Regions from separate parts of the Aliirhizobium cellulosilyticum genome, predicted to be linked through region 1. Evidence: riboswitches for the same ligand, from Rfam matches in the RefSeq annotation. Region 1 holds a riboswitch; each other region holds the start of a gene.
The links. A riboswitch is a leader RNA that binds a small molecule or an ion and turns the genes downstream of it on or off. The one in region 1 is predicted to bind thiamine pyrophosphate.
Positions count from the first base shown of each region.

Region 2: linked by a shared signal. The riboswitch ahead of thiM (hydroxyethylthiazole kinase) and the one ahead of thiC (phosphomethylpyrimidine synthase ThiC) in region 1 are both predicted to bind thiamine pyrophosphate.
Region 3: linked by a shared signal. The riboswitch ahead of thiB (thiamine ABC transporter substrate binding subunit) and the one ahead of thiC (phosphomethylpyrimidine synthase ThiC) in region 1 are both predicted to bind thiamine pyrophosphate.

Region 1 covers NZ_JACIGW010000004.1:256,032-265,989, forward strand. Annotated here, with positions in the region: gene GGE33_RS18385 (extracellular solute-binding protein) at 1-803, opposite strand, end outside; gene GGE33_RS18390 (thiamine phosphate synthase) at 1,001-1,630, opposite strand; gene GGE33_RS18395 (thiazole synthase) at 1,627-2,400, opposite strand; gene thiS (sulfur carrier protein ThiS) at 2,404-2,601, opposite strand; gene thiO (glycine oxidase ThiO) at 2,598-3,584, opposite strand; gene thiC (phosphomethylpyrimidine synthase ThiC) at 3,584-5,449, opposite strand; TPP riboswitch at 5,547-5,658, opposite strand; gene GGE33_RS18415 (ABC transporter ATP-binding protein) at 5,753-6,811, opposite strand; gene GGE33_RS18420 (DUF5060 domain-containing protein) at 6,824-8,341, opposite strand; gene GGE33_RS18425 (carbohydrate ABC transporter permease) at 8,369-9,244, opposite strand; gene GGE33_RS18430 (carbohydrate ABC transporter permease) at 9,241-9,958, opposite strand, start outside.
Region 2 covers NZ_JACIGW010000001.1:1,513,131-1,523,088, forward strand. Annotated here, with positions in the region: gene GGE33_RS07090 (monovalent cation:proton antiporter-2 (CPA2) family protein) at 1-1,346, opposite strand, end outside; gene GGE33_RS07095 (gamma-butyrobetaine hydroxylase family protein) at 1,371-1,754, opposite strand; gene GGE33_RS07100 (hypothetical protein) at 1,751-1,888, opposite strand; gene moaA (GTP 3',8-cyclase MoaA) at 1,975-2,964, shown strand; gene thiD (bifunctional hydroxymethylpyrimidine kinase/phosphomethylpyrimidine kinase) at 2,951-3,775, opposite strand; gene thiE (thiamine phosphate synthase) at 3,772-4,407, opposite strand; gene thiM (hydroxyethylthiazole kinase) at 4,404-5,219, opposite strand; TPP riboswitch at 5,269-5,365, opposite strand; gene GGE33_RS07125 (methyl-accepting chemotaxis protein) at 5,509-8,076, opposite strand; gene GGE33_RS07130 (DMT family transporter) at 8,284-9,192, shown strand; gene mobA (molybdenum cofactor guanylyltransferase MobA) at 9,195-9,809, shown strand; gene mobB (molybdopterin-guanine dinucleotide biosynthesis protein B) at 9,806-9,958, shown strand, end outside.
Region 3 covers NZ_JACIGW010000009.1:2,339-12,296, forward strand. Annotated here, with positions in the region: gene GGE33_RS24215 (ABC-F family ATP-binding cassette domain-containing protein) at 1-522, shown strand, start outside; gene GGE33_RS24220 (response regulator) at 694-1,146, shown strand; gene GGE33_RS24225 (VOC family protein) at 1,248-1,643, shown strand; TPP riboswitch at 1,871-1,976, shown strand; gene thiB (thiamine ABC transporter substrate binding subunit) at 2,016-3,026, shown strand; gene thiP (thiamine/thiamine pyrophosphate ABC transporter permease ThiP) at 3,054-4,673, shown strand; gene GGE33_RS24240 (thiamine ABC transporter ATP-binding protein) at 4,666-5,373, shown strand; gene GGE33_RS24245 (M48 family metalloprotease) at 5,690-7,108, shown strand; gene GGE33_RS24250 (RNA polymerase factor sigma-32) at 7,135-8,001, opposite strand; gene GGE33_RS24255 (CarD family transcriptional regulator) at 8,281-8,853, opposite strand; gene fdxA (ferredoxin FdxA) at 9,258-9,596, opposite strand; gene GGE33_RS24265 (RNA-binding S4 domain-containing protein) at 9,790-9,958, opposite strand, start outside.

The sequences.
Region 1 (9,958 bases):
TGCAGAACCTGGTCGGACCAGACCGGGATCATGGTGACGACGCCCTGGGAAAGCAGCTGCAGCGACTGGGTGTTGCCGGAAGAATAAGCGCCCTTGTCGTAGAGATGCGGCGCGATATCGGCGAGCAGCTTCCAGGCCTTGCCGAGCGCTTCGTCGCCGAATTCCTGGGTATAGTTGTCGACCTTGAATGCCTTCGGGTCGAGGCCGTTTGCCTGATGGATGGCGCGGCGGACGAAATTGCCGCCCGAACCGCCCTTGTCGGGACGGTTATAGACGAACTGGCCCGGATTGGCCTTGATCCAGGTGACGAGAGCGTCCCAGGTTTTCGGCGCATCGGCCGGCTTCAGCTTGGTCGTGTCATAGGCGAGCAGAACCTGGCTACCGCGGTAAGGCAGGCTGTATTCGCTTTCGATGGCAAGCGGATTGACCTTGGAATAGTTGGAAAGACCGGCAGCCTTGATGTTGGTGTAAACGCCGGCCTTGATGGCGCCGGCCGGCAGAAGAGCGTCGGCGGATTCGAAATAGTCGGCCTGCGGATCGGCATTGGTCTGCTTGGCGGCGATTGCGCGCTCGCCGATCGCGATGATGCCGGCACCATCGCCTGCATCGACGAGGTTGAGCTTGAGGCCCGGATTGGCAGCCTCGAATGCGGGCTTAACAATGTTTGTCCAGAAATCGAGAATGTTGGTGTCCGAGCTGGTGTACCAGTCGATCTGGCCCTTGGCGGCAAAGCTCATGCGCGGAGCCAGAGCAAGACCGGCGGCGGCACCGGCTGCGGACATCATAAAAGTACGGCGTTTCATCTTTATCTCCGATTCAGTCGGGCGAGTAAAATTGGGAACCGCCAACTCAATCGAAATATGACCGGAGGCGGCGCTGATCGGCGACTGCACAGCCGTGCAAGTGCGAACCAATCGGCGCCGTTTCTACTGTCCTCCCATAACGCTTTCATGACAGGTTTTGACAGGAACACGCATGCACAGGCCCTGTCATGAAACCTTCATCCGACCTGTATTTCCAGCTCCTGCCGCCACGCGGCCGTCACCGCCAGCCATTCGAGGGTGCGGGCCTCCGGGTTTTCGTTGAGCACAATGTCGGTCACCACGGCGGCGCTTTCCGCTCCCTGCTCGAGGACAAGCGCCGCGCGTTCGGCGGTAATACCGCCGATGGCGACAAGCGGAAGATCGCCGATCCGCCGCTTCCAGTCGGCGATGCGTTCGACGCCCTGCGGCTGCCATTTCATCTTTTTCAGGATGGTGGGCCAGACGGGGCCGAGCGCGACATAATCCGGCTTTGCGGAAAGAGCCGTATCGAGTTCGGCGATATCATGGGTCGAGACCCCGAGCTTCAGTTCCGCCCGGCGAATGACACCGAGATCGGCTTCCGCCAGATCCTCCTGGCCGAGATGGATGAAATCGCAGCCTTCATCGATCGCCAGTTGCCAGTAATCGTTGACGACAAGCTGGCAGCCATGGGCCGAGCATATCGCCTTCGCGCGACGGATTTCCGCGCGCAACACGGCGTCGGTCTTATCCTTGATGCGCAGTTGCACAAGCCTGACGCCAAGCGGCACCAGCCGCTCGATCCAATCGGCGCTGTCGACGATGAGATAGAAAGGATCGAGCCTCATGAAAACACCGCCTTGCCGATGACGGGGGTGGAAGGCACTGCCATGTCGCGCGGCTCCAGCATTCCGGAGAGATAGGCGAGGCGACCCGCCTCAATCGCCTTCGTAAAGGCCTCGGCCATGGCCGGCGGATCACCGGCACCGGCAACCGCCGTGTTGAGCAGCACGGCGTCGTATCCCAGTTCCATGACCGTGGCCGCGTGCGACGGCCGGCCGAGACCTGCATCGACGATCAGCGGGATTTCGGGAAAGGCCGCCCGCATTGCGACAAGCGCCGATGGATTGCGCGGACCCGCTGCCGAACCGATCGGCGCGCACCAGGGCATCAGCACCCGGCAGCCGGCGGCCAGCAGCTTTTCACCGACGATTAGGTCATCCGTCGTATAGGGAAAGACCTCAAATCCTTCGTCGGTGAGGATGCGCGCAGCCTCCACCAATTCGAAGACATCCGGCTGCAGGCTGTCGTGATGTCCGATGACTTCGAGCTTGATCCAGTTGGTGCCGAACACTTCCCGCGCCATTTTTGCCGTCAGCACCGCCTCCGATGCGCTGTGGCATCCGGCAGTGTTGGGCAGGATGCGCACGCCAAGCTGACGGATCAGCTCGAAAAACGCGCCACCCGTTTTGCCGCCGGATGTCTCGCGGCGCAGCGAGACGGTGACGATGCCCGCGCTCGAGCGCTTGACCGCCTCGGAGAGAATGGCGGGCGACGGATAACGCGCGGTGCCTAGCAACAGGCGCGAGGACAATTCGATATCGTAAAGCTTCAGCATGGTTCAGCCTCCCTGCATGGGAGAGAGGATTTCGATCCGGTCGCCCTCTGCGAGACGCGCATCCGCCCGATCCTCGCGATGGACGAGATCGCCGTTGATGGCCGTCGCCAGCCAGTCGCCCTCATATTCGAGAGTCATGAGGAGGTCTGCGAGCGTACACGCCTGCAGAAACTGCCTTTCTCCATTGACGATGAGGTTCATGGGATCAGCTCCTCTTGAAGGACATAACCGTTGGAGAGACGGGTCGCGGCTTTTTTCGCCATGGCCGGCGCAAGCAGAAAGCCGTGGCGGTGCATGCCGGCAATCGCCAGTCCGTCTTCCATCTCCACCACCCGCGGAACGTTGTCATCAAAGGCGGGGCGGATGCCGACGCCGGTTTCCACCATCCTCGCCTCGCCGAAGGCCGGATGCAGCGCATAGGCGGCGTTCAGCAGTTCCATCAGAGAGCGCGCCGAGATCGGCCCGTCATCCTCCGTCTCGATCATCGTTGCACCGACCATGAAACGGTGGTCGTCGCGCGGCACGACATAGATCGGATGGCGCGGATGCAACATCCTGACTGGCCGCGACAGCGTTACCTCTGCGGTTTCCAGATAGAGCATCTCGCCCCGCACGCCACGAAGACCTGGAATGTTCGGGATGGCCGCCGGGCCGGTGCAATCGAGCACGGCTGTATAGTTCTTCTTCGGCGGCGGCCCCCAGCCGAGATGGAACTCTCCGCCATGGTTGCGGATCGCCTTGGCCAATCCCGCCAATGCCCGACGGGGATCGAGATGGGCCTCACCTTCGAAGAACAATGCCTTGTCGAAACGGCCTGCAAGCGCAGGTTCGAGATCGGCGATTTCGTTCTTATCCAGCCAGACATGACCGCGTGTGCGGGAAGCAAACCTGACAAGATCGGCCAGATCGCGCGGCTGCGCCACGACCAGCGTGCCGTTGCAAATGACCGCGCCCGGCACTGCCTTGTCCCACCAGTCGGCGGCATCCAGCCCGAGCGTCAGCACGATCTCTTCTGCCGCCTCGCGCTCGCAAAAGGGCGCCAGCATGCCGCCGGCGAAATGCGATGCGCCCTGCCCAATCGTGTCCTGATAATCGACGATATCGACATCTTCACCGCGTCTCAGAAGCTCAAGAGCCACCGTGAGGCCGGCGACGCCGGCCCCTTTAACGAGAAAGAGAGACATCAGGCTTCACTCCCCAAGACCTCACTCCCCAAGACTGGGCTCGCGGCATTTGCCAGTGGATTTTCCACCGGCATGTAGAGATCGCCACCGTCACGATATTTGGCCGCCATCGCCTCCAGCCCCTCTTTCTGCGCCTCGGCGCGGATGTCGTGGGAGATCCGCATCGAGCAGAATTTCGGGCCGCACATGGAGCAGAAATGCGCCACCTTGTGTGCATCCTTGGGCAGGGTCTCGTCGTGGAAATTCCGTGCCGTGTCCGGGTCCAGCGACAGGTTGAACTGATCCTCCCAACGGAACTCGAAACGGGCGCGAGACAGGGCATCATCGCGCATCTGCGCACCCGGATGCCCCTTGGCGAGATCGGCGGCATGGGCTGCTATCTTGTAGGTGATCACACCGGTCTTGACGTCATCGCGATCCGGCAGGCCCAGATGTTCCTTCGGCGTGACGTAGCAGAGCATGGCGGTGCCAAACCAGCCGATCATCGCAGCGCCGATCGCCGAGGTGATATGGTCGTAACCGGGAGCGATATCGGTGGTGAGCGGACCGAGCGTGTAGAACGGCGCTTCGCCGCAGGTCTTCAGCTGCTTGTCCATGTTCTCCTTGATCTTGTGCATCGGCACATGGCCGGGGCCTTCGATCATCACCTGGCAATCCTTCTCCCAGGCGATCTTCGTCAGTTCTCCGAGCGTCTCCAGCTCGGCAAATTGGGCGGCGTCATTGGCATCGGCGATCGAGCCGGGGCGCAGGCCGTCGCCCAGCGAAAAGGTCACGTCATAGGCGCGGGCGATGTCGCAGATCTCGTCGAAATGCTCGTAGAGAAAACTCTCGCGGTGGTGATGCAGACACCACTTGGCCATGATCGAGCCGCCGCGCGAAACGATGCCGGTGACGCGATTGACGGTGAGGTGGATATAGGAAAGCCGTACGCCGGCATGGATGGTGAAATAGTCGACGCCCTGTTCCGCCTGCTCGATCAGCGTATCGCGATAGACCTCCCAGGTGAGATCCTCGGCAATGCCGTTGACCTTTTCCAGCGCCTGATAGAGCGGCACCGTGCCGATCGGCACCGGCGAATTGCGGATGATCCATTCGCGGATATTGTGGATGTTGCGGCCGGTCGAAAGATCCATGACCGTATCGGCGCCCCAGCGGATCGCCCAGACCATCTTTTCCACCTCTTCCGCCATCGACGAGGTGACGGCGGAATTGCCGATATTGGCGTTGATCTTAACCAGAAAATTGCGGCCGATGATCATCGGTTCGCTTTCGGGGTGGTTGATATTGGCCGGGATGACGGCGCGACCCTCGGCCACTTCGCGGCGGACGAATTCCGGCGTGATGTAATCCGGGATATGCGCGCCAAAACTCTCGCCATCCCTCACAAGGGCTTCCTTCGCCGCCTGCCGGCCGATGTTTTCGCGGATGGCGATGAATTCCATTTCGGGCGTGATGATGCCGGCGCGGGCATAGGCGAGCTGGGTAACCGCACGACCGGCATTCGCCTTGAACGGCATGTTGCGGATGGGGAACTCGGGCGTCAGCAGCTCGCCGGTGGCAAAACCGTTATCCTCCGGCTTGACGTGCCGCCCCTCGTATCGGGCAACATCGCCGCGAGCCATAACCCAGTTTTCGCGCAGGCGCGGAAGGCCCTGATCGATAGCGACGATATGGGTAGGATCGGTATAGGGGCCGGAACTGTCGTAGACGGTGACCGGCGGCTCGCCGGATGTCGGGTGAAGCGCGATCTCGCGCATCGGCACGCGGAGATCGGGATACTCCCTGCCCGCAACATGGATCTTGGTGGAAGCCGGAAACGCGCCCGAGGTAACGGTCGGGCTTTGATTTTTGGCGGCAATATTCATCGTGAGGCTCCAAGTTTCAAGGTTGGAGACCCAGTCCTAGAGCCGGAAAGATGGAAGAACGCCGATCACGGAATCCGGTTTACGGATTTGAGAATTATCGCAGCGTTTTGCACCGTCCCTACGCCAGTATGAACTGGATCAGGTTCAACGGGTCACTGCGCGCGATAGCAGAATCTCAGCCCCTTGCCGGGACACCCCTGGTGAATGCGATGAGGCTATGACAGGCCGGTTGGCCGGTCAAGTGGGTCATGCAAGCACGGCGAGAAACGGGATGGCATTCTCGCGGTGCCTGCATTGGCGGGATCAGTCGAGCCGCGCTTCGCTTGTCGGATCGAAGAAGTGGACCTTGGCGGAACTGATCGACAGACGGATCTCCTCACCGGGCGCAAAATCCACCCGGTCGTTGACGACACAGGTGACTTCCGTGCCGCCGACATCGGCCAGAACATGCGTGTCTGCGCCGGTCGGCTCAACCACCTTGATCGTCGCCTTGGCGCCATCCTGCGTGCCGACGGCAAAGCCTTGCGGACGGATGCCAACCACGACGTCACCACTGCTTCCACCCTTCGGCAGCGATGGCAGCGCCAGTCGCTCTCCGCCCGGAAGAAGAAGGGACTGGCCCTCGATCTTGCCGCGCAGAAAATTCATTGAAGGCGATCCGAGGAAGCCGGCCACGAACATGTTATCCGGACGGTCGTACAGCTCCAGCGGGGTGCCGATCTGTTCGACGCAGCCGCCGCGCATGACGACGATTCGATCGGCCATGGTCATCGCCTCGACCTGGTCGTGGGTGACATAGACGATGGTCGACGCCAGTCTCTGATGAAGCGCCTTGATCTCGGCGCGCATCTGCACGCGCAGCTTGGCATCGAGGTTGGAAAGCGGTTCGTCGAACAGGAAGACGTCGGGATCGCGAACGATCGCGCGGCCCATGGCGACGCGCTGGCGCTGGCCGCCGGACAATTGCGACGGCTTGCGTTGCAGGAGCGGGGTCAGTCCGAGAATTTCGGATGCTTCCGCAACCTTCTTGTCGATCTCGGCCTTTTTCATGCCGGAGATTTCCAGCGAAAAGCCCATGTTCTGGGCAACCGTCATCTGCGGATAGAGCGCATAGTTCTGGAACACCATGGCGATGTTCCGTTCCTTCGGCGACAGCGTGTTGACCACACGCCCGCCGATATCGATACGCCCTGCGGATATGTCCTCAAGGCCGGCGATCATTCTGAGAAGGGTCGACTTGCCGCAGCCCGACGGGCCAACCAGGATGAGGAATTCCCCATCCCGGATGTCGATCGAAACACCCTTGACCACTTCGAGCGCACCAAAGCTCTTGCGCAGATCGGAGACTTGAACCGTCGCCATGATGATACCTCTCTAATGCGTCTTGCGTGGGCGTATGCGCACGGCAAGATATGGCCGGCCCGGCAATGTCAGCCCGAACGCGGCGGCAAACTGGTTGGTGATATGAGAACCACCGGTAATGCGCTGCGGGTGAACCTTCGGCAGCGGCCCCTTCTCCAGCGGCGTGATGCTCATGTTCCAGACATCGATGAGATCGATTTCCCAGTCGCCATCCTCTTCCGGCAGGCCGAGCGCCCATTCGACCGGCTGATGCTCGCCGAAATAGATGTAACGGACGTCGCCATCCTGCGCCGCGGATACGCGCTTGTAGGTCGTGCCCCGCTCCAGCATGGGGGTCAGGCCATTGACCGCATCCTCCTCGAAGATCTTGCGGAGGAAGTCGATACGCGCCGGCGCCTCGCCATGCAGCACGCCGCCCTTTGCCCACCAGAGTTCGTCATTGGCATCGAGGAATGTTTCACCGTGGCCGATATAGCCGCCGCGGCAAAGGGTCAGCCAATAGCGATGGATCAGCTCGTGAGCGTCGATATTGCCCCATTCCTTCGGGATGTTGCCTTCATATTCCGGCTCGTCGTTGACGACAGGCTTGCCATAGGCGGCGCGCCAGTCGAGCGTCTTCTTGACGTCCCAGTTCTGGATGCAGACGTGATCCACCCAGGGTTTGCGGTGATCGTAATTCTTGTCCACATCGCCATTGTGGATCGACTTCGGATGGCGCAGCGGATCGCCTTCCTCGATGATCTGGAAGAAGCGGTCCCAGCGTTCCATCGGCTTCGTGTCGAGAAGGAAATCGTATTCGTTGGCAAGCGACCACCAGACATTTCGGTAGGCGGCGATACGCGCGACGATATAACGGAGATATCGGAAATCCTGCTCCTCCGTCATCGTGCAATAGTCCCAGCGGTCATAGGGATGGAAGAGGATGATATCGGCCTCGACCCCCATTTCCATCAGGCGGCCGATCTGGGTTTCGAAATGCCGGAAGCATTCGAAATTTGGCCGGTCCATGTCATGGCTGCCATCTGCGCGCTTCTCATAGACGTCGAAGAGCGGCTCGTTGGTGTTGTAGATATAGTCCTTCGGGAATACGCCCATGCGGATCTTGTTGAACGGCGCCGTCTCGAGCGTCTTGAAAGTCTGCTCCTGCAGCTCGACCGTCTGGTGCGTCCAAGCATAGCAGGTCGTGCCGAAGGGCAGGTATGGCTTGCCATCGGCATAGGCGAAATGAAACTGGTTGCGCACCCGTACCGGGCCATGAACGCCCAATTTGGCCGGACCGACGGTGAGTTGACCGTTCAGGCCTTCAAGCGCCTTGTCGGTCGACGTCGTGACGAAGCGCCAATCACCCTCGGTTTCCGGGCAGAAGCGCACCTTGTAGACGCCGTCGCCGTCATAGAAGCCGGGAACCGTTACATCGCGGTTGCCGAGCGAGAACGTCGCTGCGAAACTGACGTCGAGATAGGGATTGCCGCCTGCCGGACCTTTGGCGGAGAACTCGAAGACATCCCAGCGGCTCACTTGTTCTGACATTTCTAACTCCTGAATATGATTGGATTTTCAGCCCTTGACCGCGCCTGAGGTCAGTCCGCTGACGAAGTATCTCTGGAAGATCATGTAGACGAGGATGGCGGGGAACACGGTCATGGCGATCGCCGCATTAAGCTGGCCGTAATCGGTCGAGAACTGCCCTTGGAAGGACATCAGGCCGAGCGGCAGGGTCCACATGTGACGGTCCTGCAGCAGCACCAGCGCCATGGCGAATTCGTTCCAGGTGGAAACGAAATCGAGGATCAGCAGCGCAGCCAGCACCGGCAGCGAGATCGGCAGGAATATCCGCCGGAAGACGGTGACATGCGAGGCCCCGTCGATCAGCGCCGCTTCCGACAACTCCTTCGGCACCGCCTTGAAGAAACCATGCAGGATGAAGACCTGATAAGGCACGCCGAAGGCGAGATAAGGCAGGATGACGCCGGGATAGGTATCGATCAGGCCGAAACCGTTCACCAGGGTGAAGATCGGTGCCAGCATGACCTGAAACGGGATCATCGCACCGAAGAGGAAGAACAAAAGCAGCAGTTTGCCGAAGCGCAGCCTGATCCTTGCCAGAGCATAGGCAGCCATCGCCGAAAACATCAGGCCGAGCGGCACCTTGATGACGGTGATGATGACGCTGTTCTTGAACGTCGTCTCGAAATTGCCACGCGCCCAGGCACCGGAAAAGTTGTTCCAGGCGATGGCTTCCGGCGGCGTGAACGCGCTTGTTGCCATAACCTCGGCATTCGACTTGAGCGCCGTGAATGCGATCAGAACGACGGGCGCAATCCAGACGAGCGCAAAGGTAACGAGGATGATCCAGAGGATGATCAGAAACGGGTCCCGGCGCGGCTTGAGCAGCAGGGCGTCGTCTTCGCGGCGGGGTGCTATAGCAGTCATTCGCCTGCTCCTTCATCACGTTGCGACCAGCGCAGGTAGGGAACGACAATGGTCAGCGTGACCAGAAGCAGGATGACCGAGATAGCCGAGCCTCTGCCGAAATCGAAGATCTGCATCGACTGCATGAAGGCCCATAGAGCCAGCATCTGTGTCGACTGGGCCGGGCCACCACCGGTCATGCCGTAGACGATATCGAAGGCTTTGAGGGAGGAAATGGTCGACAGGACGAGGACGATCGCCAACGTTACCCGCAGCGCCGGCAGCGTCACATGCCGGAAAACCTGCCAGCGGCTCGCACCATCGATGCGTGCGGCCTCGACAAGCGAACGATCGACGCTCTGCAGGCCGGCGAGGAAAAGCACCATGGAAAAGCCGACATACTGCCAGGTATAAGCGACGAACATCGAATAGAGAGCGATCTCGCGGTCACCCAGCCAGTCGCTGATCAGCGACTGCAGGCCCAGACTGGTGAGGACCTGATTGAACAGGCCGAAGAACGGGTCATACATCCATCGCCAGATCGTCGCGACCGCGATCGGTGCGATGATGACCGGCAAATAATAGACGGCGCGCATCGGTACCCGACCAAAGAGTTGCTGATTGAGGCCGAGTGCCAGCAGCAGGCCGATCGTGGGCGGGAAGATGACGGCGAGAATTGTCCAGGTGATGGTGTTGCGCAGGGCAACCCAGAACACCGCGTCATTCGTCAGAATG
Region 2 (9,958 bases), on a different contig from region 1:
ACCTTGAAGCCGAAATCGCCGATATCCCGGATAAATTCGGCATCCTTGTCGATGATCGACAGCGTATAACCGCGCGCCAGCACCGGCTGGCTGACGATCTGGCCGAAACGGCCGAAACCGATCATCAGCACAGTGCCCGCAATATCTTCCGGCGCGTCAAGCCCGCTTGTGTCGACCTGCGGCTTGGGTGCAATTCGGACATAAACAGCCACGACCAGCGGCGTGACCACCATGGACAGCACGATCGTTGCGGTCAGCACTGCATTCGTCTCTGCGTCGAAAATGCCGGCCGATGTCGCAGCGGCATAGAGCACGAATGCGAATTCACCGCCCTGCGCCATCAGGATCGCACGGCCGACACTTTCCGGATGAGGCGTACCGAGAAGGCGGGCAACACCATAGATTACCAGTGCCTTTACGATCATGTAGGCGATCACGGCAAGAACGACATGCTGCCAGTTCGCGGCGATGACTGCGAGATCAACCGCCATGCCGACGCCCAGGAAGAACAGGCCGAGCAATATCCCCCGGAAAGGTTCGATATCGGCTTCAAGCTGATGCCGGAAAGAGGATTCGGACAGGAGAACGCCAGCAAGGAAGGCGCCCATGGCCATGGAAAGTCCGGCGAAATCCATCAGCAGCGCTGACCCCAGCACCACCAGCAGGGCGGCTGCCGTCATAACTTCACGGGCACCGGAATTGGCCAACAACCGGAAAAAGGGGTTGAGAAGATAACGTCCAGCAAGAACGAGAGCCACCAGCGCGGCGAAGCCGATAGCAACAGACTGGAAACGTTCCATGATGGATACGGTCTCACCGTGCGAAGCAAGGAGCGCGACAATCGCCAGCAGGGGTACAATGGCCAAATCCTCGAAGAGCAGGATCGAGACGATATGTTGGCCTTTCGGGGTATGCAGATGATTGCGCTCCTGCAGCATCTGCATGACGATTGCCGTCGATGTCAGGACGAAACCTGTCCCTGCCACGAAGGCAACGGGAGCCGTCTGGCCAAACCCCATTCCAATCGCCATCAGCGCCACAATACAGGCGCAAACCTGAAGTGCGCCGAGGCCGAATATATCCTTGCGCATGCTCCATAGGCGCGAGGGCTGCATTTCCAGCCCAATGATGAAGAGGAACATGACCACGCCGAGTTCGGCAATGTGGAGGATGGCTTGTGGATCGGAGACCAGCTTCAGGCCGAATGGGCCGACAACCAGGCCTGCCGCCAGATAACCGAGAACCGAGCCAAGCCCTATACGCTTGAACAGCGGCGCGGCGATAACGCCTGCGCCCAAAAGCGCCACGACCTGTACCAGTTCACCTGCATTCGATTCTGCCGCCACCCGCTTTTCCCCTTGCTTATCCTGTTAACGCGCTCGCGCGCCGTCTCGGCTCAGGCCCTTAGCAGCCAGATCCTCTTCGTATTGTCGAAAAAGATCGTCACCATTCGTTCCCAACTCGCGCAGATAACGCCAGGTGAAAATTCCACTGTCGTGTCCGTCGTCGAAAGCAATTCGCACGGCATAATTTCCGGCCGCAACCAAATTTCGGATTGCCACCATACGCTTGCCGGGAACCGTCACCTTTTGGCCTGGACCATGGCCTTGAACCTCGGCCGAGGGCGAGAGAACGCGCAGCCGCTCGGCGGGCAGCGCAAAACGCGCTCCATCGTCGAATGTCACCGTCAACGTCCGCTTGTCTTCGGCCACACGCAGTTCGGTGGGCCAGCTGTCGTTCGAAACCTCGGTCATATCCGCTCTTCCAATTTCACCCGCTCAGGATTATGGATTTCATCAATTCGCCGCAACCCTGCGCGTCGCGCCGTTTTGATCAAAGTGCCATCCGCTTTGTCGGTATAAAGCTTGACGTCATCGATGATGACCACCAGATTCCGGCAATCAGGAGTATATTGACTTGAATTCCATCGTTACCCCACCATTGTTCGGCAATCCAGCATCGGCCCAGGCACCGATGATCGATCCGTTTGGTCGTGCGGTGACTTATCTTCGTGTGTCAGTGACGGATCGCTGCGATTTCCGCTGTACCTATTGCATGGCAGAAAATATGACTTTTCTGCCGAAGAAGGACCTGCTGACGCTCGAAGAGCTGGAACGTCTCTGTTCCGCCTTCATCGCGAAGGGTGTTCGCAAATTGAGACTCACAGGCGGCGAACCGCTTGTGCGCAAGAACATCATGTTCCTGGTCGAGGCGCTTGGAAAACAAATCGATGCAGGAAGGCTCGATGAGCTGACGCTGACGACCAATGGTTCGCAGCTTGCCCGTTATGCGCAAGAGCTTCATGACAACGGTGTGCGCCGCATCAATGTTTCGCTCGACACGCTCGACGAAGCGAAATTCAAGGCTATCACCCGCTGGGGCAATTTCCGTCAGGTCATGAACGGTATTGATGCTGCCCAGAAAGCCGGGATCAAGATCAAGCTCAATGCCGTGGCGCTGAAGGATTTCAATGAGCATGAAATCCCGGAAATGATCCGTTTCGCACATGGCCGGGACATGGACCTGACGCTGATCGAGACCATGCCGATGGGCGAGATCGAAGAGGACCGCACTGACCGCTATCTCCCCCTGTCGCAGGTTCGGGAAAGCCTTGAAGAGCAGTTCACTCTTTCCGAAATTCCTTACAAGACAGGCGGTCCCGCCCGTTATGTCGAGGTAAAGGAAACAAATGGACGATTAGGCTTCATCACGCCGATGACGCATAATTTCTGCGAAAGCTGCAATCGCGTACGTCTCACCTGCACCGGCACGCTCTACATGTGTCTCGGCCAGAACGACGCCGCGGACCTGCGTTCCGCCTTGCGCGGCTCTGACGATGATGATTACCTCGCCAATGCTATCGATGAAGCGATCACCCGCAAGCCGAAAGGCCATGACTTCATCATCGACCGCACTCACAAACGCCCCGCGGTCGCGCGACACATGAGCGTCACCGGCGGGTGACCTCATCCTCCCACAGCTCGACGAAATGATTGACCGGCCCGTGTCCGCTGCCGACCGATAAGGTGTCGGCAGCGTTTATAGCCTCGGCCAGATAAGCTTTCGCCAACTTCACCGCCTCCACCATGGATCGTCCCTTGGCAAGTTCGGCGGCAATGGCGCTCGACAGGGTGCAGCCGGTGCCATGGGTGTTCCTTGTCGTCGTTCGCGGCCCTTCAAACCAGGTCACGCCACCAACATCCACCAGTACATCCGGACTGTCGTCGCTGGCGAGATGGCCTCCCTTGATCAGCACGGCACCCGGTCCTTGCTGCAGCAAACCCGTCGCCTGGCTGGCCATTTCCGCCCGTGTCTTAGCCTCATTCTCGCCCAGCAGGACTGCAGCTTCGGGAAGGTTCGGCGTGATGACGGAAGCAAGCGGCAGCAGCCGGTCGATAACCGCTTGACCGGCATCGGAGGCAAGAAGCGGAGCGCCACCCTTTGCGACCATCACCGGATCAAGCACGATCGGAATACCCATTGCATGGGTCTCAAGCAATTCTGCAACGGTGCGCGCAATCTGCGCATTGGCGATCATGCCAATCTTCACTGAATCGACCCTTATGTCGGCAAAAATCGCCTCGATCTGGGCGCGAACGAACTCCGGAGGCAACGCATGAATGGCGGTCACGCCCTGCGTATTCTGGGCCGTCAACGCCGTCAGCGCTGCCATGCCATAAGTGCCGCGGGCGGAAAATGCCTTGAGGTCCGCCTGTATGCCGGCGCCGCCGGATGGATCGGAGCCGGCAATCGACAAGACATTGCGAATCGTCATTTCTTTGCCTCCGCAATTTTATCGGCGATCAATCGTGTGGCAGCTTGGGGATCGGGCGATCCGCATATGGCAGATACGACCGCGAGACCCTTTGCCCCTGCGCGAAAGATTTCTTCGACATGTTGAACCTTGACGCCGCCGATCGCCACTGCGGGTATCGGGGATGCCGCCACGATCCGCGCAAGGCCTTCAAAACCGATCGGCTGCTTGTGATCCGGCTTCGTGCCGGTCGCAAAGACCGGGCCGACGCCGACATAATCAACCACCGCCGGATCAACCCGTCGCGCCAGATCTTCCGTCTCTACGGAGAGACCAAGGATTAGCCTATCGCCAACACGCTTTCGAACCTCCGTCGCATTCATGTCTTCCTGCCCGACATGAATACCGTCTGCACCGATCGCGAGCGCGGCCTCCACATCATCGTTGACAATCAGCGACACGCCGGTCCCTGAAAGGGCAGCTTTCAGCTGCAGGCCCGTCGCGATCATCTCTACGGTCGTTGCCTGCTTGTCGCGCAACTGCACCATCGTTGCCCCGCCCAGCACGGCAAGTCGCGCCGTCTCGACCATGCCGATCGCGCGACAAAGATCCGGGTCCAGCACCAGATAAAGGGAAAGGTCGAACTGCTTCATGCCGGTATCACCCGCGCTACGGCATCAACGGCATCCGGGGTCACCTCCGCAAGCAGATCGAGGAAACGCACGGCAAAGGAACCCGGCGCATGAGCGTCCCGTCCCGCCAGTTCGCCAGCTGACGCAAACAAGGCAAGCGCCGCAACCGTTGCCTCAAACGGCTTGTCCGGCATGGTTGCTGCAAAACCGCCGATGACACAGGTCAACGAGCAACCGAGCGCCGTCACTTTCGGCATCAGCGCAGATCCACCGAGAACATGAACGGCACGATGACCGTCGGTGACGAAATCCCGTTCCCCAGTCACTGCGACGACACAGCCATGACGAATGGCAAGAGCGCGGGCAGCAGCCTGCGCGGAAGCAACGCTGTCACCCGAATCCACCCCCTGCCCCGATGCATGCTCGCCGGCAAGCGTAATGATTTCGGAAGCGTTGCCGCGGATTACCGTCGGCCTGTGCTCCAGAAGCGCGGACACTGCGGCACGCCGATAGGCGGTCGCGAAATGCGCGACCGGATCGAGTATCCAGGGTTTTCCCGCTTCGCTTGCAGCCTCGGCGGCCTGCTTCATGCCGTCGAAAAAGTCCGGCGAGAGGGTCCCTATATTGACGGTCAATGCCGCCGCTATGCCTGCGAATTCCGCCGCCTCTTCCGGGCTGTGCACCATTGCAGGCGATGCGCCCGCAGCCAGCATCACGTTGGCGGCAATGTTCATCGCGACGAAATTGGTGATGTTCTGCACCAATGGATTTTTCTGCCGCATCGCTGCCAGCAATGCGCCGGGTTTCAATGATTGAGCGGAATCGTCTGCCATCTGCGCCTCCTTTTGAGGCGGAGGTCGACGTGGGGATACGACGTCAAGAACGAAGACCCGAACGACTCCCTCCGCCAGCATGATCTGGTTCAGGTTCAAAGGGTACTTCTCAGCCCGGCTTTCGCCGGACGCCCCTGTCATGATCAACAACTACCGGATGATGATCCGCGATTCCAGCCTTTTTACGCAAATGCGGCGAGATGCGGGCTTAGCCTTAGCCTCGAAAGCCGCCGTCGTGTCTGGCGGCGGCTTTTGAAGTTTCACGAGATTCTGGGCATCTGCCTTCACGTCATGCGGCGCTGCTACGGTGCAAACGCGGCTGAGGCTCCTGGTAATAGGTCCCGCTGCTGTCGCTGGTCCTGAAGCGGCCGATCTTCTGGGTCAGATCCTCCACCCGGTGACGCAGGCCACGTATTTCGGCATTGTTCTCCTCGACCATGGCGGCATTCTGCTGGGTTATCAGTTCGACGTCGTTGACAGCCTGCGTGACCTGCGTGATGCCAGTCGACTGCTCTGCGGCAGCCGAGGAAATCTGTGCCACCAGTTTTCGAACATCGGTGACGTGAGCAATGATCCTGGAGAGTGCTTCGCCGGTTTCCTCGACGAGCTGCACGCCGCTTTCGACCTGCGTTGCACTTGCCGAAATCAACTGCTTGATCTCGCGAGCCGCACCCGCGCAGCGCTGGGCCAGTTCGCGGACCTCCTGGGCGACAACAGCAAAACCGCGGCCTGCTTCACCAGCGCGAGCAGCCTCGACGCCGGCATTCAGCGCCAGGAGGTTCGTCTGAAAGGCGATCTCGTCAATGACGCCGATGATCTGGCTGATCTTGTCGGAGGAGCGGCTGATCTCGCCCATGGCATTGACTGCGCGTGCCACGACCTCGCCTGAGCGGACGGCGAACTCTTCGGTCTCGTTGACCGATTGAGACGTCTGACGGGCATTGGTAGCGGTGCTACGCACAACACCGCTCAAGTGGCGCAAAGCCCGAGAGCTTTCCTCCAGCGCGGCCGCCTGCTGTTCCGTGCGTTTCGCCAGATCGTCGGCGGAGGCGGAAAGATTGGCCGTACCGCCATTGATCTCCTGCGCCGCAAAACCGACTTCGGACAAAGTCGCACGGAGAGCATCGACAGCCTGATTATAGGTTCTGGCCATCATGACGAAATCTGCCGGGAGATTTTCGTCCATCCCCGTTGCCAGATCGCCCTCGGCCAGATTGCCGAGCACGCCCGAGAGCGCGGTCAACGCATGCTGCTGATCGGCCGCGATGCGGGCACGTTCGCCGGCACGCTGTTCTGCTTCCGCCGAGGAGAGCTCCCGGGCGGCGGCGGCTTCCTGCTCCAGCCGAACATTTTCTCTCGCAGCGTCGCGGAATACCGTAACGGAACGAACCATGTCACCGATCTCATCGCCACGCTCGCGGCCTTCGATCGAAACTTCGAGGTCGCCGTCGGCAAGACGCTTCATCACTTCGGTCACCCGGCGCAGAGGGCCACGCAATGTCTCGACCAGCATCAGGCCGCCAGCGATCGCCAATATCGTACCGACCACCATGGCGACGACCGAAAGGTTTGCCGACCGTTCGCTATCTTCCTTGCCGACTTCCTGAGCCTGGGCAACGAAATTCTTCAGCCCGGCCATTGCGCCGGTCAGAGTGGCCGTGGCTTCCGCCCTCTTCTTCTGCCAGTCGGAAGCGATCACGATCAGCTTTGTCGATCCGGCGTCGAGCGATGCGAGAAGCGGCTCCAGCTTCACAGCAAAGCCAGCCATGGTGAAGTTGGTCTTGGCAAGTTCAGAAACACGCGCCGAGACGGTACGCAAACCCGCCGTCGATTCAAGAAGCGGCTTCTGCGAAGCCTCGCTCATCGTACCGCTCATCCGCTCGACAAGCAGTTTGAGCTCATCGATCCTGCGCAGCGAATCCTCTGTCTGGGCAAGCAGCTCACGCTGGACGGCCACATCACCTTCAAGACCGACAAACCGTTCAGCCGCCGTTACGGCCCGGCTGTTGGACAGATTATCCAAATCTCGCTGTATCGGCATGAGTGCACTTGTTCCGACACGCACCGCCTGCGCCTTGTCGGCGATCGGGGCGTCGCCGGCAATGGTCGCTTTCAAGCTGGCGGCGGCCTGTCGCGCCGGATCGAAAGCCTTGCCCGCCTTTTCCGATACGAGAGTGCTGATCTTTGCGAATTCCTCTTCCAATGGGCTGAGGTAGAGCTTGGCCGTATTGATGGCCGCATCGTCGCTTTCGGCACGACGCATTGCTTCACGCAAGTCCGAGACCCTGCCCGAAATGGCGTTATAGGCATAGGCTTCCAGCAACATGCCCTTGGCAAATTTCTCCTTGCCGGCGCTCTGCTTGCGCAGGCTGCCCACCTGCGCTTCCACTTCCGTGCCGAGCGTATCGATTTCCGTCACGGCGCTGGCCATCTGCGCATCCGTTTCGTCCCGCAGCAGCTTGACGGCCCACAGCGCATCGACATGACTGCGCATTGCCGAGGCGAGCCCCATAACCGGTGCAACCCGTGATCGATCCCCTTCGCTTGTCAGAAGTCCCTCAAGCACACCGACGCCCTGTTCCTGGGCATCGATATCGGCTCTTAGTGCCGAAAGCGTCTTTTCATTCGGCGTAGCGGAATATTCCTGCAAGCTCGACTGAAGGCGCTCGAAATCGCCGATGTTCTCAATCGTGGCGCGGGTCACGGTCATATGGCCATTCAGAGTATTGGCCGTGTAATATCCGGCAAGGCCCACGCCCGCGATCAGCAGAACGAGAGGAACAACGAACAGAAGAACCTTGGTTACAATTTTCCGGCTTTGCAAAAGTCGATCGATAAACAATTTTTTCCCCGTCATTAGCTGCGCTGAAGGCACGATTGCATGTGTGCACAACGGAGCGATTCCAGCCTCATGCGGGAACATCTGCACACGATGGCCACTTTCGGTTGAGCAACCGTTAATGGCAGCCGGCGACATTTGCGCGCGGAAAAATCAGATGGAAATCTGCTGGCAGCAAACTTGCCGATCACGTAAAGACGGGACGCAAAGGGTGGAGGAATCGGGATGGCATTGTCGGATAACACGCGCGGTGCGCTGCTCATGGCGACCGCGATGGCGGTGTTTTCCTGCAATGACGCGATGGTCAAGGCATTGACGCACGACCTCAGCATTCCGCAGATCATGGCAGTACGTGGGGTTCTGACAACCATACTCGTATTTGCGGTCTCCATTCTCCTGCGCGCCAAATTCTCGCTACGCGCCTTCACCCATCCGCTGGTGCTTTTGCGCACCGCCTGCGAACTCGGCGGAACTTTGTCCTTCTTTAACGCGCTTGCCAGGATCGATTTCGCTTCGGCTTCCTCGATCATGCAGTCGCTGCCGCTTGCGGTTACGCTCGGGGCTGCGCTTCTGTTTCACGAACCGGTCGGCTGGCGGCGCTGGAGCGCCATCATCGTCGGCTTCCTGGGTGTGCTGCTGATCATCCAGCCGGGACCTGAAGGCTTTTCCAGCGACGCGCTGTTCCCGCTTGCAGCGGTTTTCTTCACCGCCTGCCGGGATCTCGTGACACGCAGGATCGCAACGGAAATCCCGACCATCCACGTGACCCTCTTCACCTCCTTCATCATCATGGTCGTCGGCTTTGTTCTCGTCGGCCCGACAGGCGGATGGCACCCGATTTCGGGTTTCAACTGGCTGCTTCTGGCGCTGACGGCGATTGCGGTATTCTGCGGCTATCAGGCAATCATCCTCGCCATGCGCGGCGGAGAAATCTCCTTCATTGCGCCGTTCCGCTATACCAGCCTGATCTGGGCGCTCCTCATCGGGGTCCTGGTTTTCGGTGAGCGTCCGGGCATGACAGTGCTCCTGGGCGCAGCCGTCGTGATCTGCTCCGGCCTCTATACATTCTACCGCGAAAGCCGCCGCGCCATCGATACGGCCAAAAAGGCGGTGACGCCCACGGCGGGTGGCTGAGGATGCGCCCGCCCGGTCTCATTCTTGCCGGTGGCCGCTCCAGCCGCATGGGAGCGAACAAGGCGCTGCTTCCGCTCGGCGACAAAAGCGTTCTCGCTCATGTCATTAGGCGACTGGCTCCTCAGGTATCGGATCTCGCCGTCAACGCCAATGCCCCCTTCCCGGGGTTTGAGAGCTATCGCTATCTTGCAGATGATCTCGCCGGACAGCTAGGACCACTCGCCGGCATCCTTACCGGGATGCGCCATTATTCCCGCCGGCTCGCAGAAGTGTCGCATTTCGCCAGCGTTCCGTGCGACAGCCCTTTTCTGCCGTTAGATCTTGTGCTGCAATTCAGCGCAGCCTGTTCCGATCCGGAAACCATCGTCATCGCCACCTCACTGGAGCGCCGTCACCCGGTTTTCGGCCTCTGGCCGATCGCTCTTGCGGAGGATCTCGAACACTGGCTGATTGATAACGATAATCGCCGTATCAATGGGTTCCTGAGCCGTCACCGCATGGTGACTATCGATTTCCCGTCGCTTCAGACACGCCGCGGCCTGCTTGATCCCTTCTTCAACATCAACACACCAGAAGAGCTTACCCAAGCCGCGGCCTTTACGGAGAGCCTTGAATGAACACCACGCCCGCCTTCGGGATTTCCGGCTGGAAGAATTCTGGAAAGACGGGACTGACCGTTCGTCTGGTTGAGGAGCTTACCGCCCGCGGTTATCGCGTTTCCACCGTCAAGCACGCGCATCATGACTTTGACATCGACAAGCCCGGT
Region 3 (9,958 bases), on a different contig from region 1:
GACATCGAGACGCTGGACCTGCTGCAGGAAATCGTCGCTGGCTATAACGGCACCGTCATCCTCGTCAGCCACGACCGCGATTTTCTCGATCGCACAGTGACCTCGACCATCGCACCCGCCGCCCCGGATGCGCCCGATGGCCGCTGGATCGAATATGCCGGCGGCTACACGGACATGCTGGCGCAGCGCAAGGGCGCGCAGGAAGAGCGGAAAAAGGCGGAGAAAGCAGCCGAAAAGCCAAAGGCCGAAAACGCAGCCTCTTCCTCCGACGCGCCCAAAGCCAAGGGAAAGCTCTCCTACAAGCAGAAGTTCGCGCTGGAGAATATTCCCAAGGAAATGGAAAAGGCCGAAGCCGAGATCGCTCTGCGAGAAAAGAAAATGGCCGATCCCAACCTCTTCACCAAGGACCCGGCAAGCTTCAACAAGTTGGCTGCCGAAATGGAAAAGCTGCGCGAAAAGCTGACCCAAATGGAGGAGGAATGGCTGGAGCTGGAAATGTTGCGCGAGGAAATCGAGGGCTGAGCACGATGCGCCAGGCATTCGAAAATTAAATATTTGTTAGCCTTAACAAATATTTAATCAAGAAAATCAGTGTCTCGCCCCGGAACAATCCCGACATTCATCGCGTTTGGTGCGTGTCAGGTTGCTAAAACATGCAACCGGCAAAACCGAGATGAACTCTGGAGATGTCCAATGCTGACAAGTGTATCGCGTCGTCGGCTGGCAAATGAGGCGATGAATCAGCGCGTATTGATTATCGAGGATGAGTTTCTGATTGCGCTCGACGTGGCCGACACGATCGAGAACATGGGCCTGAAGGTCGTGGGGCTGGCGAATGCCCGCAAGCACGCGCTTTCGCTCGCAGCCCATGCGGATATCGCGCTCGTCGATGTCAATCTCGCCGATGGCCGGACGGGACCGGAAATCGGCCGCGAACTTGCCGAACAATATGGCCTCACGGTCGTATTCATGACCGGCAATCCGGAAGATATCGCGGATGGCGTAGAAGGAACGCTCGGCGTTCTGACCAAACCCGTCAGGCCTGAAGTGGTAGAACAGACGATCGGTTATGCGATCGCCAACCGCCTCGGCGGCATGGCCATCGTTCCCCGCGAACTCAAGGTTTTTCGCGGAAACGCAAACTGAGTCAAAATTCCTGCATGGACTTGTCGAATCCGTGCCGCATCTTTCGTCCTTGGAGGAAGGGCGCCAGCTGATGGCGTCCATAATCAAGGAGGAATATCGACATGCGGATGATTTTCGTGAACCTGCCGGTGGCGGATCTTCAGGCTTCCACGGCGTTTTACACGGCGCTCGGTTTCACCAAGAACCCCGATTTTTCCGATGACACCGCAAGCTGCATGGTCGTCAGCGAGCAGATCTACGTGATGCTTCTCACCCACGACAAGTTCCGCATGTTCATCAATGGCGATATCTCCGACGCCAGGAAGACGAAAGAGGTGCTGAACTGCCTTTCCGCATCGAGCCGCGACGAGGTTGACGGCTTCAAGGCAAAGGCGCTTGCCGCCGGCGGCGCGGAGTGGAAGCCCAATATGGAAATGGGCCCGATGTACGGCTGCAGCTTCCAGGACCTCGACGGCCATGTCTGGGAAGTCATGTATATGGACATGTCTGGTGGGTGATCCACTGGCAATTGCGGCTCACCGATAAAAGCCCCCTCCCAACCCTCCCCACAAGGGGGAGGGCTAACCTGGACGCGTCGCTTATGCCCGATTGGAAACAAGCGGGGGCGGCGGTTTTTTGTCCCCCTTTTTGGCGGAGATGGCCGGCAGGCCAGAGGGGAATTTCCATGGAGAGAACGATTGTGTTGCCCCTCTTGCCAGCATGAAGCGAGACCGGTAAATCTTTGCACGCTCTAACGGGGTGCCCTGCGTCTGCTGGGCTGAGAGGCGAAACGCCAACCCGCGGAACCTGATCCGGCTAACACCGGCGGAGGGATTAGACGGCTCGCAACCAGCGCCTATTCCCCACATCGACATTTTGAGGAGGCGCTGATGCGCGGGATTTCGACTTTTCTTCTGGCCGCCACGGCCATGTTTTTCACCCCTTTTGCTGCTGAAGCTCAGGACAAGACGCTCACCGTCTATACCTATGAGAGCTTCACCTCCGACTGGGGCCCCGGCCCGAAAATCAAGGCCGAGTTTGAAAAGACCTGCGCCTGCACCGTCAATTTCGTCGGCGTTGCCGATGGCGTGGCGCTTCTCACCCGTCTAAAGCTGGAAGGTACGGGATCGGAAGCCGATATCGCGCTCGGCCTGGATACCAGCCTGATCTCCGAAGCCAAGGCGACAGGCCTTTTCGAGGCGAACGGCGTCGATGCAGGCGCCGTCAAGGTTCCCGGCAATTATGCAGACGACACGTTCATTCCCTATGACTACGGCCACTTCGCCGTCATCTACGATACGCAAACGATCAAGAACCCGCCGAAGAGCCTCAAGGATCTGATCGAAGGGGACGCTTCGCAGAAGATCGCCATTCAGGACCCGCGCACCTCGACCCCCGGTCTCGGCCTTCTGCTCTGGGTAAAGTCCGTCTATGCCGACAAGGCGCCGGAAGCCTGGGCGAAACTCAGGGACCGGGTTCTGACCGTCACCCCCGGCTGGTCGGAAGCCTATGGCCTGTTCACCAAGGGCGAAGTGCCGATGGTGCTCTCCTATACGACCTCGCCGGCCTATCACATGGTCGAGGAAAAAACCGACCGCTATCAGGCCGCAAGTTTTTCGGACGGCCATTACATCCAGATCGAAGTCGCCGGCATGCTGAAACACGCCCGGGATAAGGATCTGGCGAAAAGCTTCCTGACGTTTCTGATATCGCCGGCCGCACAGGATATCATTCCGACCACCAACTGGATGATGCCGGCCGCCGCCACCGCCGCCCCGCTGCCTGAGGCTTTCGACAAGCTTGTAAAGCCGGAAAAGACGCTGCTGATCGGCTCCGACGAAGTGGCGAAGAACCGTCAGGCCTGGATCGACGAATGGCTGACCGCCATGAGCAAGAAGTGACATGTCGAAACGGACGGAATATCGCATTTGCTGACGACTGCTGAAAGACGACGCGGCATCGGTGCTGGCCTTGCCGTGCTTGCCGCCATCATCGTCTTTGTCGGCACTGCGATCGCGACGCTGCTGGCCTGGGATGGCGATCAATCGGCATCCCGGCTTTTCACCTCCTATACCTGGAGCATTCTGCGCTTCACGCTTTGGCAGGCGGCCCTGTCGACCTTGCTGTCGGTTGCCTTCTCCATTCCGGTCGCGCTGGCCCTGGCTCGCCGCCCCCGGTTTGCAGGCAGAGCCTGGATCCTCCGCCTCATGGCCTTGCCCATGGGCCTGCCGGCACTCGTCGGCGCGCTCGGCCTCCTCGGCGTCTGGGGCAGGCAAGGGGTTTTGAACGGCTGGCTTACTGCCGCCGGACTGGAACACCCGGTCAGCGTCTACGGCCTTTCCGGCATCCTGCTCGCTCATACATTCTTCAACATTCCGCTCGCCGTGCGCCTGCTGCTCTCCGTGCTCGAGCGACTGCCGGCGGAATACTGGCTTCTGTCGGCCAGCCTCGGCATGAAGCCGGCCTCGATCTTCCGTTTTGTCGAATGGCCGGCGCTCGCGCGTGTCGTTCCCGGCGTTGCGGGGCTGATTTTCATGCTCTGCGCCACCAGCTTCACGCTGGTCTTAGTACTTGGCGGCGGCCCGGCCGCAACCACGCTGGAAGTGGCGATCTACCAGGCCCTACGCTTTGATTTTGACCCGCCGCGCGCGGTCGCACTCGCCTTTCTGCAGATCGCCCTCACAGCGGCCGTGATCGGCCTCATCGCGTTTCTGCCGGCGGCAACCGATACGGTCAGGACCGCAGGCCGAAAGGTCTTGCGCCTCGACGGGCGCTCATCCGCATCCCGCCTGTGGGATGGCCTCATCATTGCTGTCGCCGTCATCTTCGTCGCCTCGCCGCTCTTCTCGGTTTTCGTCGCTGGCCTTCGTGCGGATCTCTGGAAACTCGTCAACGGACCACGCTTCATTCAGGCAGCCACGACAAGCCTCGTGATCGCCGTAACTGCCGCAGTGATCGCCGTCTCCGCATCGCTCGCCATCATCATGGCGCGGCAGACGATCAGGGACCGGCGTGATCCCAATATTGCTGCACGGCTTCTATCGACCTCGCTCGCCGGCACATCCTCGCTCGTTCTCGTCGTACCGCCGATCATTCTCGGCACCGGCTGGTTTTTGGTGCTTCGGCAATTCGGCAATGTCGCCTCGTTTGCACCCTGTCTCGTCGCCTTCATCAATGCTCTGATGGCATTGCCCTTCGCCGTGCGGGTGCTCGAACCGGCACTGGATGACCACCACCATCAGACCGCCCGGCTGGCCACCTCACTCGGCATCAGCGGCCCTGCCAAGTGGCGGCTAATCGATCTCCCCGTCCTGACACGCCCGATACTCACCGCCCTCTCCTTCGCTATGGCACTTTCCCTCGGCGATCTCGGTGCGGTTGCCCTGTTCGGCTCCAGCGAGCTCGTCACCCTGCCTTGGCTGGTCTACAGCACGCTATCGAGTTACAGAACGAACGATGCCGATGGGCTGGCGCTGATCCTCGGCGTGATCTGCCTTGCCTTGACCATACTCGGCACCGCGGGCAAAAAGGAAAACGCGAATGCATGACGGCATCGTCCTCGACAAGGTCGCGCTGACGCTCGGCAAGACGAGTTTCGCTTTCGATTGCCGCATCGAACCGGGCGCAGTCACCGCGATCGCCGGCCCGTCGGGCGCAGGAAAATCGACGCTGCTCAATCTGATTGCCGGTTTCGAACGTCCGCAATCAGGCCACATCCTTATCGCCGGAATCGACCAGACCTTGAGCCACCCGTCGGAAAGACCGGTCTCGGTAGTCTTCCAGGATCACAACCTCTTCGCCCATCTCGACATCTTCACCAACGTCGCGCTTGGCCTCAACCCGTCTTTGCGGCTTTCCCCGCAAGACAGGGACCGCGCCGAAAACGCCTTGGTGCGTGTTGGTCTTGCCGGATTCGGCAAGCGCATGCCGGGCTCGCTATCGGGAGGAGAAAAACAGCGGGCAGCATTTGCCCGGGCTTTGCTGCGCAACAAGCCGGTGCTCCTGCTGGACGAACCCTTCGCAGCGCTAGACACCGATCTGCGTCTGCAAATGTCCGCCCTTCTTCTTGACCTGCATAAGGAAAATGCAAATACCGTGGTCATGATAACCCATGACCGCGAGGAAATTGCCCGCATTGCAGATCGCATCCTGCATGTCGAAAAGGGGCAGATCGCTACCGACGAAGCAAAGGCGGATTACCTTTCGCGATTTGCCGCACCCGTTTCGGCCCTATCCGGCACTGTGTGAACGAAAGTCATCAAGCGTGCATGGGCACCGCCACAATTTGGACGTGGCCCAATGGCATCGGCGTTCAAGTTTATTTTCTTTTCATACCCAGTAGGCAATACATATTCATTTAGGAATATCTGTGCAGTTGGCGCGAAAGACGGTAAGCGACAACGGGCGGAAGACGAAGCCAGACGCGACGGCAGGATGCCGAAGTGTAATTCCGGAGATGGTAGTGCAGGCGAAGACTGTAAAGACGGATCGTGCCAGGTGGCCGAGATTTTGGCAGCGTAGCCGCGCATTCCGTTCCGCAGCCACACTCTTTGCCGTCACCTCGATGCTTTACGGCTGCCAGTCGATCTTCGACCAGGCCTATACACCCAATGTATCGCCGTCGGAAAACCCGCAGACTGTCGACCAGGTTCAGAAGAATGACCCGCGTGCCGCAATGGGCGCCCGCGAGCATCCGCGCATTGTCGCAAGTTACGGCGGCGAATATCGCGATGCGAAGACCGAGCGTCTGGTCGCGCGTATCACCGGTGCATTGACGGCCGTTTCGGAAAATCCAACCCAGTCCTTCCGCATCACCATTCTGAATTCGCCGGCAATCAACGCCTTCGCGCTGCCAGGCGGTTATCTCTATGTCACACGCGGTCTGCTGGCGCTCGCCAACGATGCGTCGGAAGTGGCGGCCGTCCTATCGCACGAAATGGGCCACGTCACCGCCAATCACGGCATCGAGCGTCAGAAGCGGGAAGAGGCGGAAGTCATTGCCAGCCGAGTCGTCGCCGAGGTCCTGTCGAGCGATCTCGCCGGCAAGCAGGCGCTCGCACGTGGCAAGCTGCGTCTCGCCGCCTTCTCCCGCCAGCAGGAATTGCAGGCGGATGTTATCGGCGTGCGCATGCTCGGCGAAGCCGGATATGATCCTTATGCAGCCGCTCGCTTCCTTGATTCCATGGCAGCCTACGCCCGCTATTCCGCCGTCGATCCAGATAACGACCAGAGCCTCGACTTCCTTTCAAGCCACCCGAATTCGGCCCAGCGTGTCGATCTCGCGCGCCGCCATGCCCGCGCCTTCGGCCAGGAAGGCGTCGGCGACCGTGGCCGCGATTATTATCTCGCCGGCATCGACGGTCTCCTTTACGGCGACAGCCCGCAGGAAGGTTATGTTCGAGGCCAGACGTTCCTACACGGCAGCCTCGGCATCCGTTTCGATGTTCCGCCGGATTTCCGGATCGACAACAAGGTCGAGGCGGTGCTCGCAACCGGCCCCGGCGAAAGCGCCATCCGTTTCGATGGCGTTGCCGCCGGCGACAATAACAACCTGACGAATTACCTGACGAGCGGCTGGGTTGCAGGATTGCAGCCGGAAACCGTGCGCGAGTCCACCGTCAACGGCCTGCCGGCCGCAACCGCCCGCGCCTCCGCCGAGCGCTGGGATTTCGACGTGACCGTCGTGCGCCTCAATGAGCAAATTTTCCGCTTTTTGACAGCGGTACCAAAGGGTAACACGACCCTACAATCTACGGCAGATACGCTACGCAACAGCTTTCGTCGTATGACGCCAGAAGAAATAGCCTCCCTGAAGCCGCTTCGCGTGCGGATCGTCACGGTTGGCCCAAGTGACACTCTTGCATCGCTCTCGGGACGGATGATGGGAACGGATCGAAAGCTCGATCTTTTCAAGCTCATCAACGCGCTACCGGCCGGCGCGACGGTGTCGCCCGGCCAGAAGATGAAGATCATTTCCGAATAGCGGGGTGAAGGAACACCCCTTCACACTCAGCAGGCGGCAGCAGCCATCTGCGGATTGGCGGAAACGAGCGCAGACTTAAGCTTCTCGATGGCGCGGCTTTCGATCTGACGCACGCGTTCCTTGGAAATGCCAAGTTCGGTACCTAGCGCTTCGAGCGTTGCTCCGTCGTCGGTAAGCCGGCGAGCACGAATGATCTTCTTCTCGCGGTCGTTAAGTTTGGTGAGCGCGCCCTGCAGCCATTTCAGCCGTCGTTCGCCGTCGATCATCCCCGAGACCTGCTCGTCGGGAAGTGGCTCGTTGCTCTCCAGCATGTCCAGCCGTTCGCCGCTATCGGCGTCACCAGCAATCGTCGGCGCCTGCAGCGAGGCATCGTTGGCGGAAAGACGTGCATCCATTGTCTGCACGTCGTTTACGCTGACACCGAGCGCCACCGCGATCTCTTCATGGATGGCACGGGCAGTAAGATTGCTGTCACCGCGGGCGAGCTTTGCACGCAACCGGCGTAGATTGAAGAAAAGCGCCTTCTGCGCAGAGCTGGTCCCGCCGCGCACGATCGACCAGTTGCGCAAGATATAGTCCTGCATCGAAGCGCGGATCCACCAGCTAGCATAGGTTGAAAAACGAACGTCCCGCGCCGGCTCAAACCTTGCCGCCGCCTCAAGCAGCCCTACATAACCTTCTTGAACGAGATCACTCATCGGCAGACCGAAGCCGCGAAACTTCGAAGCCATGGCTATGACGAGACGCATATGCGCAAGTGCAATCTGGTTTCGTGCATTCTGATCCTGGCCGTCTTTCCATCGGATGGCAAGATCACGCTCCTCTTCCCGGGCGAGATAGGGAGCTGACATCGCTATCTTGATCATTGTGCGGTCTGCGGACATGGCTGTCATCGTCTTCTCCGTCAACGGTTCTGATATGACGATGAACAGCGGGAAACCTTGCAAACGCACATCCGCGAAGGATGCCAACGTTAGTTCGGACTGCTGATCTCGCCCCCTCATCAGCGACCCGGAACATCCTGGTCGCAACAGTTTCAGAAGGGAACCGAGGGCAGCGTTACGCAGCAATCAATTCGCCGTTCCGGCGGGTTAACGCGGCGACAGCGCAAAAGTTCCAATAAAAAAACCCGGCTCGAGGCCGGGTTTTTTTATTGCTGTATCTCAGAAAAATCAGGCAGCTTCTTCCTGCGCTTCATCCTCATCAAGGCTCTTGCCGCGCTTGGGTCCCTTGGCAAGATTGACCTCGACAAGACGAACAGCTTCGGTATCCGACATCTTGTTGACGGCCGCGATTTCACGGGCCATTCGATCGAGAGCAGCCTCATAAAGCTGACGCTCGGAATAAGACTGTTCCGGCTGGTTTTCAGCGCGATAGAGATCGCGGACCACTTCAGCGATAGAAATCAGGTCACCGGAATTGATCTTTGCATCATATTCCTGGGCGCGGCGCGACCACATGGTGCGCTTCACACGAGCCTTGCCCTGCACGACCTTGAGCGCGCGTTCGACGAAATCCGTTTCCGAAAGCTTGCGCATGCCGATAGCAACGGCTTTGGCGACCGGAACCTTCAGGCGCATCTTATCCTTTTCGAAGTCGATTACAAAAAGCTCGAGCTTCATGCCAGCAACTTCTTGCTCTTCAATCGCACTGATCGTACCAACGCCATGAGCGGGATACACGATCGATTCGCCGGTCTTGAAACCCTGGCGAGCCGGGGAATTCTTCTTCTGCTGAGTCGTCATTCGTTTCAAAAACTCCCTTCTACTCACCCACATCTGGGTCAGGGGAAAGCCGGGTCTGTCAGGCCCGGATGAGACGGGGGAAACCGTCGGGTCACTCCATACTGGTCCGACAAAACGCGCGCGAAAAAACAAATCCCATCGCTGAGCTGCGACCGACAACATGAAACGAGTTTATGTCTCGGGGAGCGCGTGTGATTGATCTGTGCTTTCGTGATGTTTTTTGGGCACGCGAGTGCCGCCTTGTGGAACAGTATCTCTTGTCTACCACAAAAAAGTGCGGAAATCAATAATTTGCTTCACAGAGTCCGCAAAGCAACATTATAGCGTCCTGCCTATGAAAGCAGCAACGCTTCAATGGCGCCTGCGACAGCAAGGCAGGCGCATCCCGGCTGGACAACCTAGACTCAGTCGCCCTTGCCCGGTTCCGGAGAGAAATACTTCTCGTACTTGCCCACCTCGCCGTCAAGCTCCTTGGCGCCGTCCATCGGATCTTTCTTGATCGTGATGTTTGGCCAGATCTGGGCGAACTCCGCATTGATCTTCAGCCATTTGTCCAGCCCCGGCTCGGTATCGGGCTTGATAGCCTCGGCAGGACATTCAGGTTCGCATACGCCGCAATCGATGCATTCGTCGGGATGGATGACGAGAAAATTCTCGCCTTCATAGAAGCAATCCACCGGGCAGACTTCGACGCAGTCGGTATATTTGCAGCGGACACAGTTATCGGTCACGACATAAGTCATGAAGCACTCCACATCAACGCGTTGATCAGGACACGATTGGGAACGGTCGGGCCCCGAGGGCCGGACGGGGGCAACGCAACCGCTGGAACGACAGAGGCGGGCTATCCGGCATTTTCGAACGTCACGTAAAGCCTTTATCCAAGCTTAGCAAGGATAAACCATTTCGAAAAAACGCGGAAACAGGGCGCATTTTCTAATCATCGTCCCAATTGATCCCGGCACCCAAGTCGGCATCACCAGCATTGGGAAAAAGACGGTCTGTCTCGCGGCGTTCCTTTTTAGTCGGACGGCCGGATCCCTTGATGCGCTGCGCCTGTTCCAGCATTGTCAGGCGCTCGGTTTTCTCGCGCGGTGGGGTGAGA